DNA from 2 places in the Enterovibrio makurazakiensis genome. Region 1 is predicted to be linked to the other one. Evidence: riboswitches for the same ligand, from Rfam matches in the RefSeq annotation. Region 1 holds a riboswitch; the other holds the start of a gene.
The links. Region 1 has a riboswitch for lysine ahead of L4D06_RS01875 (Na+/H+ antiporter NhaC family protein). Riboswitches for the same ligand answer to the same signal wherever they lie in the genome.

Region 1 (9,315 bases):
ATGATGAATACACTTGGGGACGTCAGGTAAAAGTCCCAGAAGGCATTGGCAAAGAAATGTCAGGTTTAAGTCAAGATAAAGCCAAAACTTTGGCAGAATGGCAGGCTGTTGGTGTGCGTCGTATGAATAATGCAACGTTGCCGGATGTCGATATAAAAGCGTGGTTGATCCAGCCGGATGATGAATATGGGCGTAGTTACTTGGTCTATGGGAATTATCAAAGCTTGATGAAGTGGAATCGCTCTCACTATTTCGCTATTGCAGTGAGCCATTTAGCCGACAGAATTAAGCATGGATAAGATTTCTTCGTATGAAGAATAGCGTTATACCTTGTATATCACATGGTCTTTTATTGGTGATTAGACGATGAGAATTCAGTCAGATAGATACAAATAGATACAAGGTGAGAGTGATAACAGTTAGACGACGTAAGAAAATAGCATCATATGAAACAGTAAAGTGATGGTGCGACTAACAATGAAAAAAGGGGCGTAAGCCCCTTTTTTCATTGTTCAACAAAAACGAGAGGTTTTTGTTGTGACAATAAACATTCGATTACAGTAGGAAATCTTCGATTTTCTTACCGCTGTCTAGTGCTTCTTTAATTGTCTTTGGCGTACGACCTTGACCAGTCCACGTTTTTTCTGAACCGTCTACATCGATGTACTTATATTTAGCTGGGCGAGCAGCACGCTTTGATTTTGGTTTAGCACCACCCAGAGTAGCCAACAGTTCCTCAGGATCAATACCGTCTTTGATCAGCATTTCACGGTATTTCTCAAGTTTCTCTAGACGCTCTTTTTCCGCTTCATGAGCTTCTGCTTCAGATTCTTCGCGCTCAGCGACGACAGTTTGAAGTTTCTCAAGAGCTTCTTGTAATTGTTCTAGGGAAAGTTCACGTGCAACGGCACGAAGGCTACGTAGATTCAATAATACTTTCAGTGCGTCAGACATTATGCCTATCCTATTCTCTGTTTATAATAATTAGCTTCGAGGCTAAGAGTAGCAAGAATTATTAATTCTATGCAATATTTGTTTAATTAAATATTGAAACATTAGATATCGAAATTAAAAAAAAGTGCAAATTGAATTAAATCGCATCATTTACTTAGTACAGAAGTTGTTTCATTTTTGTAGAATGTACAATAAATCTGTCAGGCGTGTTTAGCTTTGTGTGCGATCAGAGAGCGGGAAAGGAAACTTGTTTGAGAGTTGTAAATGCAATGGTGTGGATGTGTAAAATCATTGAGATGGATATTGCAATGTCTCTCATGTCACCTACAATACGCTGGCATTATGCACGTAGAGGTGCGTGATTTATCAGTAACACGTTTTAGGGTGATGCCAATGAGAACGTGTGAAAGGAAATGACGCCGAAGTAAGCTTTGCCTATCAAGCTGTCTTGCTGGGGTTGTAATCGAAAGATACAACACTGCCATAGTATTGGGATTTAACTATGGAGCGCTACTGTAGGGTTTAAGAATGCGTTTAACCATCATTCTATTTCAGTGGTTTCCGTTTCTGCAGTAGATCTCCAACCTCATAGGTTGATATAGAGATCATGAATTTAGTCGATTTTTCCGCGTCATCATTATCGGTATTGCCCGCGATTCTCGCGCTGGGCCTCGCCATTGTTACTCGTCGTGTTTTGTTATCTTTAGGGCTGGGTATTCTTTCAGGCGCTGTGCTACTGAATGACTTTTCTATCTCGGGAACAGCATCTTATTTATTCGGTCTTATCAAAGGCTTATTTATTGCCGACGGCAGTATTAATAGCTGGAACATGAGCATCGTTGCTTTTCTTGTCTTGCTGGGTTCTATCACCGCATTGATTACCCTTTCCGGAGGCACGCGCGCTTTCGCTGAATGGGCTCAGACACGTGTTAAAAGTAAACGTGGTGCTAAATTGCTCGCGGCTTTTCTCGGTGTTTTCATTTTTGTCGATGACTATTTTAACAGTCTAGCCGTGGGTGCAATCAGCCGCCCCGTTACTGATCGCTTCCATGTTTCTCGTGCGAAATTGGCATATATTCTTGATTCCACTGCGGCACCTATGTGCGTCATCATGCCAGCCTCTAGTTGGGGGGCTTATATCATTACGATTGTTGGTGGCATTCTTGTTAGTCACGGTGTCACAGAGTACAGCCCACTAAGTGCATTTGCGCATATGATCCCAATGAACTTCTATGCCATTTTTGCGCTGCTGATGGTGTTTGCAGTGGCATGGTTCCAAATGGATGTTGGCCCGATGCGTCGCTTTGAATACCAAGCATCAACTGGCAGTCGTCTTGGCGATGACGAAAATAGTGATACTTCACTTGATGATGAGTTAGGTATTAAAGAAAGTGACAAAGGCCGAGTTACAGATCTCATTGTGCCGATTATTGTGCTGATTGTGGCGACCATGTCTTGGATGGTTTACTCAGGTGCACAAGTTTTAGCGGCCGACGGTAAAGCATTTTCTATCCTCGGAGCGTTTGAAAATACCGATGTAGGTATGTCTTTGCTGTACGGGAGTGCAATGGGACTGTTCGTGGCATTGGTGACTGTGTTTAAACAGGGTATTCCAGTATCAGACGTGGCTCAAACCGTTTGGGTTGGCTCTAAATCTATGTTTGGTGCCATCTTAATTCTGCTTTTTGCATGGACAATCGGCAGCGTCATTGGCGACATGGCAACGGGTAAGTTCTTGTCTACCTTGATTCAGGGAAATCTGTCACCACAACTGTTGCCTGTTATTTTGTTCTTGTTGTCTGCAGCAATGGCATTTTCGACAGGAACTTCTTGGGGAACCTTCGGCATCATGTTGCCTATTGCCGGTGATCTATCTGCTGCGACAGATATTGCGTTAATGCTGCCTATGTTGTCCGCGGTACTGGCGGGTGCAGTATTCGGTGACCATTGCTCGCCGATTTCAGACACGACCATTTTGTCGTCAACCGGTGCGCGTTGTGGCCATATCGATCACGTATCTACGCAACTGCCTTACGCACTGGCTATTGCCTTGGTGGCGGGCTTGTCCTACTTGGTCTTAGGCTACACGGATTCGCTGTCAATATCGTTGCTGGCGGGTATGTGCGCGTTTGTATTGGTTTGCGTATTATTTGGTTGGCTATCTCGTCGCCCAGGTAAGCTGGCTTAACATCTATTCGAAAAACCTCCCAGTCGGGAGGTTTTTTTGTATCATTTCGCGGCTTGCAACGCTTTTAGCCCTTCGCTTTTTTCGGTAGCATGCCAGCGTCTTTTTCTCGGGAGAGCCCAATGGCCCAGCTGTATTTCTATTACTCTGCAATGAACGCAGGGAAGTCGACGACACTTCTGCAATCGTCATTCAATTACCAAGAGCGTGGCATGAATCCGCTTATCTTCACTGCTGCCATTGATGATCGCTATGGGCTGGGTAAAGTCAGTTCACGTATTGGCCTTCAAGCCGACGCGCAATTGTTCTCACCTGAAGACAATATTTTTGCTGCAGTGAGCGACATCAACAGCAATCAAAAAGTCGATTGTTTGTTGGTAGACGAGTGCCAGTTTTTGACGAAAGAACAGGTTCATCAAATTACCGAAGTGGTCGATAAATTACGCATTCCAGCATTGTGTTATGGCCTTCGCACTGACTTTCTTGGTGAGTTGTTTGAAGGATCGAAATACTTACTGGCGTGGGCAGACAAATTGGTTGAGCTTAAAACTATTTGTCACTGTGGACGCAAAGCGAACATGGTTATTCGAACTGACGCTGATGGCAACGCCATTGCCGATGGTGATCAAGTGGTGATTGGCGGCAATGACCGCTATGAGTCTGTTTGCCGCGTACATTACAAAGAAGCGTTGGGTAAATAGGCGCAGCTGAAATCCAGCATCTACAGGTTGTTTGGGTATATTCAGTTTCAAAACAAAGAATAAAAAAGCGGCGATTATCGCCGCTTTTTTTGTGTCTGAGTCAGCAATGGCTGTGCGTGAACTATTACAGTCGAGATGCCAGTGGAATGATGGAGACGCGATCGCCCACTTCCGCATTATCAACATTCGGTGCGACTTCAATTAAGCAGTTGGCCTCACTCATTGAACGCAAAATACCCGAACCCTGTGAGCCCGTAGATCTGACTTCTAGCTGACCATTGGTGCTGATGCTGTATATCCCACGTGTATATTCAGTGCGACCGCGGCGCGAGCGGATACGCTCTTGTGTAACAGCGGATAGCGTTTCAGGCTGCCAGTATGCATCGCCTTGCATTTTACGAATGGCCGGCTCAACGAACTGTAAGAACGTCACCATCACTGCGACAGGGTTGCCTGGTAGCCCAAAGAAAGGCTTATCGCCTAGTGTGCCGAAGGCGAGCGGTCTGCCAGGGCGCATGTTGACGCGCCAGAAGTTAATGTCACCCAGTTGGTTTAATACGGTTTTGATGTAGTCTGCATCGCCTACAGATACGCCGCCGGACGAAATTACCATGTCGGCTTGCTTTGTTGCAGCGAGGAGTGTGTCGTTCAGTGCTGCTTCCGTGTCTTCAATGATGCCGAAATCGCGGATCTCGCAACCGAGTTTGGTGAGCATGGCTCGTAGCGTGTATCGGTTCGCATCATAAATGCAGTGAGATTTTGCTGGTGTACCTGGTGCTTGTACTTCATCACCGGTTGAAAATAGGGCAACCTTTATCGGTTTGAATACTTCAGCGCTATCAAAACCTAGCGACGCCATCATTCCCAGTTCTGCTGCTCCAATGCGCTTTCCGGCATGAAAAATCGTCGAACCTTTTCGAAGATCTTCACCCGCTTGACGCACATTTTGCCCGGCACGGACAGCACCTTTATCGGTATCGAAAGACACTGTTCCGTTATCGTTGCTTGCCTGTTCACGCATGATCACCGTATTTGCGCCTTCAGGAACGGGCGCGCCAGTCATAATACGCACACATTCTCCTGCTGAGAGTTTTTCAGCATAGTGGTGACCTGCAAACACTTCACCCACGAGACGATAGGTTTCGCGTTCAATATCGTCACTGCGAATGGCATAGCCATCCATTGCCGAGTTGGTAGAAGAAGGCACGTTGACGGGCGCGACGATATCTACTGCGAACACGCGATTAGGCAGTTCACTAAGGCCGCATGTTTCGGTGTTTTCAGACACCGAAATCGCGGCAAGGATTTGGCTTTTGCCATCTTCCATAGACAGCATGGTTGGCGACAGAGAATCGCACGTGGCGGTTTGTGCGTGATGGCTTTCCATCCAACGATGAATAAACCCCACTAAACTTCCAATGTCATTGATGTCTAGACGGGGCAGGGACGTTGATGAAAGCGCGAAAGAGGGTGCAGAAGAAGGTGGCTCATCGCAAGCGATCGCCACAATGTTTGGATCTTCCGGGTGAAGCCAAGGCTTTTCAAGTGCCCAGCGGTGAAGTTCTATCTTGGGGAAAGCCTGATGCTTAAAACCTTCTACTAACACTAAATCAGCGTTGTTTTGGTCAAGTTGACCAAGCAATTGATTGAGCGTGCATTCGTCATCAGGGGTTTCCGTCATTAACGCGTGGCGATAGCGAGAGCTGATGAGCATTTGCGTTGCGCCTGCTTTGCGAAGGCGATAACTGTCTTTACCCGGTTTATCGACATCAAAATCATGATGCGCGTGTTTGACCATGGCAATGCGAATGCCTTTCTCGACCAAGGCTGGAATGAGCTTTTCCAACAGGGTCGTTTTACCTGTCCCACTGAACGCAGCAAACCCTAAAATGGGCAGTGAGCAGTTGGACAAGCTCATGAAATAGCTCCGTACTTCTCCAATTCATCCGGGGTGTTTAAGTTGATGAAGGCATCATGCTCATCACTGAAATCAACAAAATGAGTGGTACAAAGATCGTAGAGCATCACGATTTTTCGGTCACCGTTAGCGAGAAAGCGATCGAGGCGTTCAAAAATATCGCGCTTCATCATGGTCACGACGGGTTGAACGGATTCGCCATCATGGGCAACCACAATCTCGGTCTCTTCATTAATCGCAGAGACCATTTTTTTAATCAGATTGTGTGGCAAGTTGGGACAATCACAAGGCACAAAGCCTAACCATTCACTATCAAGGTGTGACATCGCAGCATGCATTCCGCCGAGTGGTCCAGGAAAGCCTTCCAATACATCACCAAAGACTGGACCATATTGCTGATAGATTTCTTGATTGCGGTTAGCGTTCACCGCAATGTCAGCACCTTGCTCTTGCAGTCTGTGATGAACGTAATCAATCAAAGGTTTCTGATTCAGGGTCACAAGTCCCTTATCTTGGCCACCCATGCGGCGAGCTTGGCCGCCAGCGAGAATGACCCAAGTGGTGTCAGGATGCGAAGGCATGATTGTCCTTGTCGATAATATTGAGTTTAGGTTTATGGATTAGACGCTGATTTTCAATCCGCCATTGTTGATTGCAGCATTCCGTCAATTTGTTGGGATGATGGCTAGTGATCACCAAACTGGCGCCACGTTCTATCAAGTCATCAATCATATGCTTTTGCGCATCAATGGCATCAGGATCTAGGTTAGCGCAAGATTCGTCCATCAGAAGGATTGAAGGGCTGAGTGCCCAAGCGCGCGCCATGGCGACCTTTTGTTTCTCTCCGCCAGATAGTACGGAGATATGTTCGTGGCTTAAGGCTTCTAGCCCGATTTTGCGCAAGGCTTGCATTGTAAGCTGACGTCGCCGTCTTTGACAGAAATGCTTGCCCATCAAGCCATAGGCGACATTTTCAGCCACTGTACCATCAAAAAGGTAAGGGGTTTGATGCATGTAAACCACGCCACTTTGACCTGAAAACCCTGCTAGTCGTTGTAACCATGAAGGACGTTTTAGATTCAGTGTACCTTTGGTTGGCTTTTGAATGCCGGCCATGACTTTCAACAAACTGGTTTTGCCGATACCGTTTTGTCCGGATAAATAGATAGCATCCCCTGGGCAGACCTTTAATGAGGGGATATGAAACAGCAATCGATGCTTATATTTCACAGAAAGGTCGATGGCTTCCAATGTAATTTGACTCATCATTGCCCCTGATTATGTCCGTAAATGGCCGTTTCCGCGGGCAAAGCTGATGAAGAAATTCATCGTCAAAGCCAGCAACAACAGGACCATGCCAAGTGCGACTCCCTCTGCAAAAGCGCCTTTTGATGTTTCTAACGCTATGGCGGTGGGAATGTTTCGGGTGTAATTGAGAATATTGCCGCCAACCATCATTGAACAGCCAACTTCAGTGATAATGCGGCTAAAAGCGGTGATAACAGCGGCAAGAAGAGGGAATCGAATCTCCCACATTAAGGTCATCATGGCTCGGGGAATAGAAGCGCCTAAGGTGTAGGCGGTTTCCCATGCCCGTTTGTCACTATTTTGAAAAGCTGCATGCATCATCGACACCAAAATCGGTAAGCTGATGAGGACTTGCCCCAATATCATCGCTTTTTGTGTGAATAGCATTTTCCAGTCACCCATAGGGCCTGCCCGTGACAAAAGCATATAAAGCAATAGCCCAATGACCACAGTAGGAACAGACTGGAGCGTGTTCACGATGGACAAGATGATCCACTTGCCGGGGATCTCCCAATAAGCGAGCGCAAAGCTAAGCAATAGGGCGGGCACGATGACCAACCCAATCGCAACAAGGGACACGGAAAACGATACCCCGACAATGCCCCATAGCGTGGTATCACCACTAAATAGCAGTGCGGCGGCTTGTCGAGTTGTTTCCAGCATGTCCATTAGCCTGCATCCGCCACGAACAGTTGCTGACCGTTTACTCTAAAATCATTAATCATGGCTTGCGCTTTTGGGTTAACCAGCCAATCACTTAGCTCTTTTGCACCTTGGTAATTGAGGTCTGGATAGCGGCTAGGGTTGATCAGAATAACTTGGTAAGGGTTGAATAAGCGTTTGTCGCCTTCAACGAGAACACCAAGTTCCAGCTTGCTTTGATACGCCAGCCAAGTACCACGATCGGTGAGAGTGTACCCTTGAATTTCATTCGCCATAGTGAGGGTGGGGCCCATTCCCTGACCAACGGCCTTGTAGGCTGAAAATTCCGGTTTAACAGAAGCCGCCTGCCAAAGAAGGAGTTCTTTTTTGTGGGTGCCGGAATCATCCCCTCGTGAAACAAAGTGCCTGTCCGTTTCTGCCACTTTTGCTAATGCGGCAGTGACATCTTTGATGCCTTTGACCTTTGCAGGATCGCTGACTGGGCCGACAAGTACGAAATCGTTATACATGAGTCCTCGTGGAAGAACGCCGTAACCTTTATCCACGAACTTGGCTTCTGCGTTTGGTGCATGAGTCATCACCAAATCCACGTCGCCATTCTCCCCCATTTTTAAGGCTTTACCTGTGCCAGCCGCGAGCACTTGGACGTCGTAGCCTGTGTCTTTTTTAAATTCAGGGAGGAGGAAATCCAGCAAGCCTGAGTGATAGGTGCTGGTGGTGGTTGCCAGCCGAACGAGTTCTGCTGCGCTAACAGTTCCGGAAACGGAAAGTAGAATTGAAACCAGTGCGAACATTTTAGTTATTTTCATTGAGTTCATTAGTCTTCCTGACGATGGTTATTTTGATTTTATGACCTCATCAATGAATGAGGGCAAATATAGACTAAGCAACAAAAATGCCAAATTTTCCGCCTGTGCATCAATAGGTTTAATTAACTGAAAATTAAAAGTATTTCTGACTATCTGATGACTTGTAGAGCTGAGTGCAATGCATTGAACTGTGGCGAGTCTCATAGACTGAGTCAAAATGTCCCATGTATGATGGCAGGCAAGAAACGAATAGGGATGTTCATAAAATGAAGGATGCGTTGCAGCAATTTGGTTTCTCTGCCTTGGTGGTTGATGACGAACCCGGCATGCGAGCGATCTTGAACAAAGCGTTGTCTAAAAAGCTCACTCAGGTTGAAACCGCATCGTCTTTGGAAGAGGCTGAAGCCCTGCGCAAGCGGAATCACTTCGATTTACTCATCGTGGACATTAACTTGCCAGGACGTTCTGGTATTGATTGGCACGAAGCGTTTGATGATGATGAGCGTCGTAGCGACATTATTTTCATGACGGGTTATGCCGAACTGGAAACCGCCATTAAAGCGCTTCGAGCAGGCGCTTCAGACTTCATTCTCAAGCCTTTCAATCTGGAGCAAATGCTGCAATCAGTGCAACGTTGTCTCGATAAACGCATGATTGAGCGTAAAAATATTGCGCTTCAACGTGATGTCGCCCGTTCGTTTCCCATCGATATTATTGGCGAAGCGCCCAAAACACTCGCCATGCGTGAAGTTATCTCGCGCCTTGCGCCGTCTCCCG
Region 2 (9,315 bases), on a different contig from region 1:
AGTAAGGACATACTAAAAAAACTGTTGGCTGAGCGCATTCTCATTATTGATGGCGGTATGGGCACCATGATCCAGGACTACAAACTGGATGAGTCTGATTACCGTGGTGAGCGTTTTTCTGATTGGCATTCTGATCTAAAGGGTAACAATGACCTTTTAGTCCTGACGCAGCCAGCGCTCATTAAACAAATTCATGCTGAGTACCTGGAAGCGGGTGCAGACATTCTTGAGACCAACACCTTTAATGCCACCACGATTGCCATGGCCGACTACGACATGGAATCGCTTAGTTCGGAAATCAATCTAGAAGCGGCAAAGCTTGCCCGCGAAGTTGCTGATGAATGGACGGCAAAAAATCCCGATAAACCGCGTTTTGTTGCTGGCGTACTTGGTCCAACGAACCGCACCTGCTCTATTTCCCCTGATGTGAATGATCCGGGCTATCGAAACGTTACATTTGATCAATTGGTTGAAGCCTACTCTGAATCCACGCGTGCGTTGATTGCTGGCGGTGCAGACATCATCTTGGTCGAAACTATTTTTGATACCTTGAACGCCAAAGCGTGTACCTTTGCTGTCGAGACGGTATTTGACGAAGACGGTATTGAACTGCCTGTTATGATTTCAGGCACGATCACCGATGCATCCGGTCGTACCCTGTCTGGTCAAACGACCGAAGCTTTTTATAACTCCCTACGACACGTTAAACCTATTTCCTTTGGCCTTAACTGTGCGTTGGGTCCTGATGAATTGCGTCAATACGTTGAAGAACTGTCACGTATTTCTGAGTGTTCTGTGTCTGCTCACCCCAATGCGGGTTTACCAAATGCATTCGGTGAATACGACCTCAGCCCTGAAGACATGGCTGAACACATCGCGGAGTGGGCACAAAGTGGTTTCTTAAACCTGGTGGGGGGCTGTTGTGGTACGACACCTGAACACATTCGAAAAATGGCGGAAGCTACTCGTAATGTGAAACCGAGAACGCTTCCGGATTTGCCAAAGTACTGTCGCTTGTCTGGCCTTGAGCCATTGACGATTGCGCCCGACACCTTATTCATTAATGTGGGTGAACGTACTAACGTGACGGGTTCGGCCCGCTTCAAGCGCCTCATTAAAGAAGAGCTTTATGATGAAGCATTAGAAGTCGCGCGTCAGCAGGTCGAGGCGGGTGCACAGATCATCGATATCAACATGGATGAAGGCATGTTGGATGCGGAAGCAGCCATGGTGCGTTTCCTCAACTTGTGTGCGACAGAGCCTGAGATCTCGAAAGTTCCCATCATGGTCGATTCATCAAAATGGGAAATCTTAGAAGCTGGGTTGAAATGTGTGCAGGGCAAGCCCATCGTTAACTCGATTTCGATGAAAGAAGGAGTCGAGAAATTCATTGAGCAAGCCAAGTTAATTCGTCGCTATGGCGCAGCGGTTATCGTGATGGCGTTTGATGAAGTGGGTCAGGCGGATACCCGTGAGCGTAAAACCGAAATCTGTACCGAAGCCTATAACATCTTAGTCAATGAGGTGGGCTTCCCACCAGAAGACATCATCTTCGACCCGAACATTTTTGCAGTGGCGACGGGCATTGAAGAGCACAACAACTACGCGGTCGACTTTATTGAGGCGGTCGGTGATATCAAACGCACCCTACCACATGCGATGGTTTCGGGCGGCGTGTCGAATGTGTCATTCTCATTTCGTGGTAACAACCCTGTTCGTGAAGCGATTCACGCTGTTTTCCTTTATTACTGTTTTAAAAACGGCATGGACATGGGGATCGTCAACGCAGGTCAGCTTGCGATTTATGACGATCTTCCTGATGAACTTCGTGAGGCAGTGGAAGACGTTGTATTGAATCGACGCGATGATGGTACAGAGCGTCTTCTTGATATTGCAGACAAATACCGCGGGACGGGTGAGGTTAAAGAGGATCGCACGGCGCAAGAGTGGCGCGGTTGGGACGTTGAGAAGCGTTTATCGCATGCCTTGGTGAAAGGGATCACCGAATTTATCGTTGAAGATACGGAAGAAGCCCGCGCGAAAGCAAGTAAGCCCCTTGAAGTGATTGAAGGCCCATTGATGGCAGGCATGAACGTGGTGGGTGATTTATTCGGTGAAGGTAAGATGTTCTTGCCGCAGGTGGTGAAATCCGCACGCGTGATGAAACAGGCGGTTGCCTACCTCGAACCTTATATCAATGCTGAAAAACAAGCAGGGCAAACTAACGGTAAGATTCTCTTAGCCACAGTGAAAGGCGATGTGCATGACATTGGTAAGAATATCGTGGGCGTGGTGTTGCAGTGTAATAACTACGAAATCATTGATCTTGGCGTCATGGTGTCTTGTGACAAAATCTTGCAGGTTGCCAAAGAAGAGAATGTCGACATTATTGGCTTGAGTGGCCTGATCACTCCATCGCTTGACGAAATGGTGCACGTTGCCAAAGAGATGGAACGCCGTGGTTTTGATTTACCACTGCTGATTGGTGGAGCCACCACCTCAAAAGCGCACACGGCAGTTAAGATTGAAGAAAACTACCACGCGCCTGTGGTGTATGTGTCTAATGCATCCCGCGCAGTGGGTGTTTGTTCGGCGCTGTTGTCAGACGAACATCGTCCTGCATTTGTCGAGCGTACAAAGGCTGAGTATGTGACCGTACGTGAACAACATGCGCGTAAGAAGCCGCGTACGCCACCTGTCACTCTTGAAGAAGCACGTGCAAATAAAGTGCCGATTGATTGGGATGCTTACATGCCACCCGTGCCTAATAAGCCCGGAGTGCATGTGTTTACTGATTTCCCAGTCTCGAAAATTCGCAAATATATCGACTGGACACCATTTTTCATGACCTGGTCGCTTAGCGGAAAGTACCCAACAATTTTGCGCCATGAAGTGGTGGGTGAAGAAGCGCAGCGTCTGTTTGATGATGCCAATGCAATATTGGATGACATAGAACGCACAGGCATGATCAAAGCCAATGGCGTGTGTGGCTTGTTCCCAGCCAATAGCGTGGATGACGATGTTGAGGTTTACACCGATGAATATCGTACTGAGGTTTTCACCGTGTTGAATGGCTTGCGTCAGCAAACGAAAAAGCCAAAAGGTCCTAACTACTGCTTGTCGGATTACATTGCGCCGAAAGAGAGTGGTAAGGCTGACTGGATTGGCGCATTTGCCGTAACAGGTGGTATTGGCGAATACGACATCGCAGAGCAGTTCAAAGCGAAAGGCGACGATTACAACGCCATTATGGTTCAAGCGGTTGCTGACCGTTTGGCGGAAGCATTTGCTGAGTACATGCATGAAGCCGTGCGTAAAGAAATTTGGGGCTATGCACCTGATGAAGCATTGGCAAACGAAGATCTGATCCGTGAAAAGTATCAAGGTATTCGTCCTGCACCGGGTTATCCTGCATGCCCTGAGCATACAGAGAAAGGCAAGATTTGGAGCTTGTTGGATGCAGAAGCAAACACTGGCATGATCCTTACTGAAAGCTATGCAATGTGGCCAGGTGCTGCGGTATCGGGTTGGTATTTCTCGCACCCTGAATCGCGCTACTTTGCGGTTGCACAGATCCAAGAGGATCAGCGAGACAGCTACGCCGATCGTAAAGGATGGGATTTGATCGAAGCCGATAAATGGCTAGGGCCGAATCTGGGCTAGTGTTCGTAACCTAACTTATTATGAACGATACAAAAGGCGCTCATTGAGCGCCTTTTCTGTGTCTACTATTGTCTTTATCGTCTACCACATGAAAGAGGCGATAAGGTTTAGTTCTCAAACAACTCTTTATGAAGGGCTTTCACCACGTCTTTCGAATCACTGGTGCTGGTTAAAAAGCACAGGTTGTGACTACTGGCACCATAACAAATCATGCGAAGGTTATAGTCCTCCAGCGATCCAAAGATCTTCGCTGCCGCACCGCGAGACTCACCCATATGATTGCCGATCAGCGCGACGAGGCACATATCTTGTTCCACGGTGACTTTGCACAGTTTAGCGAGTTCTTTCTCTGCCCCCTCAGGTAGCGTTGGCGCGCCCCCTTTTGTATTGGTTTGATCCAAGGTTAAGGAAACACTGACTTCCGATGTCGTAATGAGATCGACAGAGACTTTATGCTTAGCCAGAATATTGAACACTTCGGCTAAAAAGCCATAAGCGTGGAACATGTTCAGGCTGGTCAATGTCACCATGGTTTGGTTGCAACGCAAGGCTAACGCGCGAAATAGCGGAGAGTGTTCCGCGGTATGTCGAATCCACGTACCGCCCTGGTCTGGAGCTTTTGACGAACCGACAAAAACAGGGATATCGTGTCGCATCGCCGGTACTAGGGTTGATGGGTGCAAAATCTTGGCACCAAAATTTGCCATTTCGGACGCTTCGCTAAAGCTAATTTCAGCAATAGGTTTTGCTGCGGGCGCAATGCGAGGATCCGTACTGTAGATCCCCGGTACGTCCGTCCAGATCTCCAAGGATGTAGCTTGCACGGCTTCAGCGAGCAAGGCGGCACTGTAATCAGAACCACCACGTCCTAGGGTCGTAGTGTTGCCATCGTTGTCAGCACCGATGAAACCTTGAGTGACGACGACTTTTGTTTCGCATAGCGGGCGAAGAATACCTTGTGCGTGAAAAGCGGTCTCAATTAAATCTGGCGTCGCTTTACCAAAGACATTGTCTGTTTTCAGAATTTGTCGGACATCGACACGTTCGGCCTCGAGGCCTTGTGCATTAAGTAAGTGCGCAAAAATATGGGTCGACATCAATTCGCCACAAGCAACAAGGCTGTCGGTGAGGCTATCTGAAGGAGCATTTGCTGCAGCCGTTGCAAAAGTCGCCACTTCATCAAGCACTTCATTGACGGCGTGAGCGACCTCGGTGCTTTCAGGCAATTGCTCCAAAATGTTGAAATGAATATCAGCAAGCTTTGCTAACACTTCTTGCTGACGCTTCGCATCGGCAACACCATTTGCCAATTCAACCAGTAGATTAGTAACGCCTGAACAGGCGCTAATAACAACCAATCGAGTGTCAGAATTCCTTTTGATCACCGATGCGCTGTTAGACATAGCAGCGTAATCGGCGACACTCGTGCCGCCAAACTTTGCGACATTTAATGCGTTCACTTCCTTTTCTCTCCCACAATCGCGAATGGAGTTATCCAAAAATAACGAAATTTAAAATAGTTGAAATGCAAAAAAACAGCAGGAGGGCGTGTAGGGAAGAAAAGTGACTTCTCCAGAAGCGCTCCATCTCATCAGAGATGACAATCCGAAGGATTCAACCTTCTAGACCGACAACCCTAACCCCCAAGGTTAGGTGTTATCTCGGCGTCTTATCCCCTGATCGGTTTGCATAGGAGTTGGGGCTCCGCAAACAGACTGCCTGATAGACGCGCCTCTTCTGCGTTTATACGATGAAGATTTCAACGTATAAAATTTGCTCTCTATTGATAATGTTTTGTAATGACTTTGTCAATTATAGATTGCGAGCTTTTGCCGCTCTTTTCGATCTTGTCGAGTAACTGGACCATGATCGAGGTAGAGATAATGCATGCTTAGGGGTTTGGCAAACACGCATCCAGTGATAGGGTAAGGCTACGAATGGAAGCTTATGGAGAACTAACAATGACAATATCCAGATTTATTCCGCCACAACGGACTTTGATGGGGCCGGGCCCTTCAGACGTCTCGCCGCGGGTATTACAAGCCCTATCACAGCCAACCATTGGGCATCTTGACCCCTTGTTTGTGGGGATGATGGATGAGGTCAAAGCGTTACTTCAATATGCTTTCCAAACTGAAAACCCCTTTACGATAGCAGTCTCTGCCCCTGGCAGTGCAGGGATGGAAGCGTGTTTTGTTAATCTGATTGAAGCGGGCGATACTGTGATCGTGTGCCGTAACGGTGTGTTTGGCGATCGCATGCGAGAAAACGTTGAGCGCTGCGGCGCAACTGCAGTCATGGTAGACGATGAATGGGGCAAGCCCGTTGACCCAGCCAAAGTCGAACAAGCATTACGTGATAATCCTCAAGCCTCAGTATTGGCATTTGTGCATGCGGAAACTTCTACGGGTGCACTCAGCGATGCGAAGGCATTATCAGCTTTGGCGAAAGAGCATGATTGCCTGACCATCGTTGATGCGGTGACCTCTTTGGGTGGCGTCCCTTTGTTGGTGGACGAATGGCAACTGGATGCGGTTTATTCTGGCAGCCAGAAATGTTTGTCATGTGTGCCTGGTCTGTCGCCTGTTACTTTTTCACCTCGCGCGGTCGAAAAAATGCAGAAACGCGAGCAGAAAGTACAGAGCTGGTTTTTAGACCAGAGCTTGGTGCTGGGTTACTGGAGTGGAGAAGGCAAGCGAAGCTATCACCATACAGCGCCGGTAAACAGCTTGTATGCCCTTCACGAGTCACTGTTGATGTTACAACAGGAAGGTTTAGAGAATGCATGGCAACGCCATCACGATATGCATGAATTGCTCAAATCAGAACTGGAAGCGTTGGGCATTGCGTTTCTTGTTGAAGCGCCTTATCGCCTACCACAACTGAATGCGGTCGCAATTCCTGATGGTGTTGATGATGCCAGTGTACGCAGTCGTTTATTGAACGAGTACAACCTAGAAATTGGTGCAGGGCTTGGCGCCTTAGCAGGCAAAGCTTGGCGTATTGGTTTGATGGGACATACCGCGAGAAAAGAGAATATTGCGCTGTGTGCCAAAGCACTCAAGGATGTGCTGGGTTAGTCAGTTCTTTGCTGTGATAACTTCATCAAGTACGAAGATGAGCATAAAAAAACGCCTAAGAAGGCGTTTTTTTATGCTCGCTATTTATCACGCCAATGGTGATTACTCGCTAAAGGTTGGTTGAAACACGCGATGGGGGAACAGCGCATTCGCCTCTTGCTGAATATGCATTGCCATTGTCTTGTTGCCTGTCAGCATGGCGAGCTCGATCAATGACTGGTAACCCTCCGGACTAGGGATTTTGGTTAATCGACGAACTTGCTGATGCAAATATGCTTCTTGGGCTTGTTTATCTCTGCGTTCAACACTGCGAAGAAATGCGCGCTTACCTGCCTCTTCCTGAAAGAAGTCATTCCACCAAGGGTGAATTTGGTATTGGCGGAGTTTTTTGTCGTTGATTTGATAAGTATGAAGCGCTTGCCCTCCTAAATAGACAGAGCTCAGCACCAGCGTTGATGCCACAAGGAGGGTGGCAGAACCAAGCAGTTTTATTGAGATAGCAGAGCGAATCGAGGTGCGTTCATAGCGTGTGGAAAGGTTGTCCACCCAATAGAGCAGCACCATCAACAGTAAGGCGAGGGTCGGATTCACCGCGATAAAAGGCGTCAAGGTGATGCCGACGAGAGATGGCAACATGATGGCGGTCAGCATAAGGCGAGTACCCCATGGTGCGTCCATCAAACGGCGAACAATCAAGATAACAAACAGACTAAAACTTACAATAAATGCAAGGCCACCTTCGGCAAGTAGTCGGGCTAACCAGCTTGGTGGAAACGGCTGAACGGGCAGTACATTCTGAGTGCTAATACCAAAAAGCAGTTGTGATCTCACTTGCTGGCCTAGTCCTACTCCCTCAAATTGTGCGCTCTTTAATACCGCTAGCAGCTGTTCTACCGCACTGAATTCTTGTGCTGAGTAGCGAGGTGCGAACAAAGCGCCAGAACTTAGCCACCCTGCATAGCCTGCAATCAAAAAGCCCAACAACAACGCGCAGTTCCAAAGGCCATGGTGAAGTTTGCGACTAAAGCGATAGAGAAAAGGCTGAGTCAGAATGATGATAAGCAGTACGACTGTCACAAGCCAAGGTTGCCCAAGTGCCATCAGTGTTGGCACGACGATAAGTGGTGTAGCCAGCAGGATGACATGGACGGGGACTAAGTTGCGTTTGTATACCCGTGTTCTAGCAAGTAAATAGGCCGACAATGCGAGTGAGGTGAGCAAAACAATACTTGCGGTATCTTGTTGAAGGTTATTGGCTTGTTGCTCTGCATCTTGCCAACCGAAGTGGCTTACTAGTGATGGCATAAAAAAGAGCAAAGCGATCAACCAGCCAGACATTAATGGAAGCCACAATAAATATTGACGTTGTAGATGGTTAAAACTGAATTGCTGCAGGGTGCAAAAGAATAGGAGAGCAATAACAATGCTGGATGCGTGCCACAGCGCAGCATTCAAGTCGGCATGCTGATAGAAAGCAGGCAGCAAGGCAATGAATGCGCAAAGAGACAACCACCGAGTCAGTGATGTCGTGGATATCCGTTTTTGCCGTGCAACTTCCCATAAACCGAAACAAACAATGGCGACAGCTGATAATAATGTCAGTGCGATCGATGGATGCTGAATGCCAGAAACAACAAGCTGGATCTGATTCAAGGGAAGACAAAACAGAAACAGGGCAGCCATGGCGATCAGCACGGGCTTCACCAAAGGTTTTTTGGCCACCAATGATGGCCAATGAAACTGGAATCGAGTTGTTGGCATGGTTAACTTATCTTGCACCTGTCATGAGTGATTGTCGGCTCACCGTCGATTCTAACTGAGTAAAGGTTTCAAGAAACGGGCAGTGTGCGACTCTTTCGATTTTGCCACTTGTTCAGGTGTGCCTTCAGCAATGATCATACCACCGCCACTGCCACCTTCAGGGCCTAAATCCACAATCCAATCCGCGGTTTTGATTACATCTAAGTTATGTTCGATGACAACGATAGTATTGCCATGGTCACGTAGTCGATGCAATACATTCAACAGTTGCTGAATGTCATGGAAGTGAAGACCCGTTGTAGGTTCATCCAAGATATATAATGTTTTACCTGTATCGCGTTTAGACAGCTCTCTTGCCAGTTTAACACGTTGAGCTTCACCACCGGATAAGGTTGTCGCTGCTTGACCAAGGCGGATATAAGACAGACCCACATCCATTAAGGTCTGGAGTTTTCGGGCTATTGCTGGCACAGCGTCAAAGTACTCTCGAGCATCTTCAACCGTCATCTCTAGGACTTCGTCGATGGTTTTGCCTTTGTAACGGATTTCTAAAGTCTCGCGGTTATATCGCTTACCCTTACATGCGTCACACGGAACGTAAACATCAGGTAGGAAGTGCATTTCCACTTTGATGACACCATCACCTTGGCAGGCTTCACAACGGCCGCCTTTAACATTGAAACTAAAGCGTCCGACTTTATAGCCGCGCGCGCGGGATTCTTGTGTCCCTGCGAACAGCTCTCGGATTGGTGTGAAAATACCGGTGTACGTCGCGGGGTTAGAGCGTGGGGTACGACCGATCGGGCTTTGG

Region 2: it holds a riboswitch for lysine, as region 1 does, so the genes downstream of both, lysC (lysine-sensitive aspartokinase 3) here and L4D06_RS01875 (Na+/H+ antiporter NhaC family protein) in region 1, are expected to answer to the same signal.

The regions. Positions count from the first base shown of each region.
Region 1 covers NZ_JAKJSE010000004.1:399,869-409,183, forward strand. Annotated here, with positions in the region: gene L4D06_RS01865 (lytic murein transglycosylase) at 1-299, shown strand, start outside; gene L4D06_RS01870 (H-NS family histone-like protein) at 556-954, opposite strand; lysine riboswitch at 1,296-1,475, shown strand; gene L4D06_RS01875 (Na+/H+ antiporter NhaC family protein) at 1,562-3,142, shown strand; gene L4D06_RS01880 (thymidine kinase) at 3,262-3,840, shown strand; gene L4D06_RS01885 (bifunctional molybdopterin-guanine dinucleotide biosynthesis adaptor protein MobB/molybdopterin molybdotransferase MoeA) at 3,965-5,758, opposite strand; gene mobA (molybdenum cofactor guanylyltransferase MobA) at 5,755-6,339, opposite strand; gene L4D06_RS01895 (energy-coupling factor ABC transporter ATP-binding protein) at 6,323-7,024, opposite strand; gene L4D06_RS01900 (ABC transporter permease) at 7,037-7,735, opposite strand; gene L4D06_RS01905 (ABC transporter substrate-binding protein) at 7,735-8,547, opposite strand; gene L4D06_RS01910 (sigma-54-dependent transcriptional regulator) at 8,805-9,315, shown strand, end outside.
Region 2 covers NZ_JAKJSE010000006.1:3,258-12,572, forward strand. Annotated here, with positions in the region: gene metH (methionine synthase) at 1-3,663, shown strand, start outside; gene lysC (lysine-sensitive aspartokinase 3) at 3,771-5,123, opposite strand; lysine riboswitch at 5,232-5,408, opposite strand; gene L4D06_RS03615 (pyridoxal-phosphate-dependent aminotransferase family protein) at 5,625-6,743, shown strand; gene L4D06_RS03620 (Wzy polymerase domain-containing protein) at 6,846-8,504, opposite strand; gene uvrA (excinuclease ABC subunit UvrA) at 8,556-9,315, opposite strand, start outside.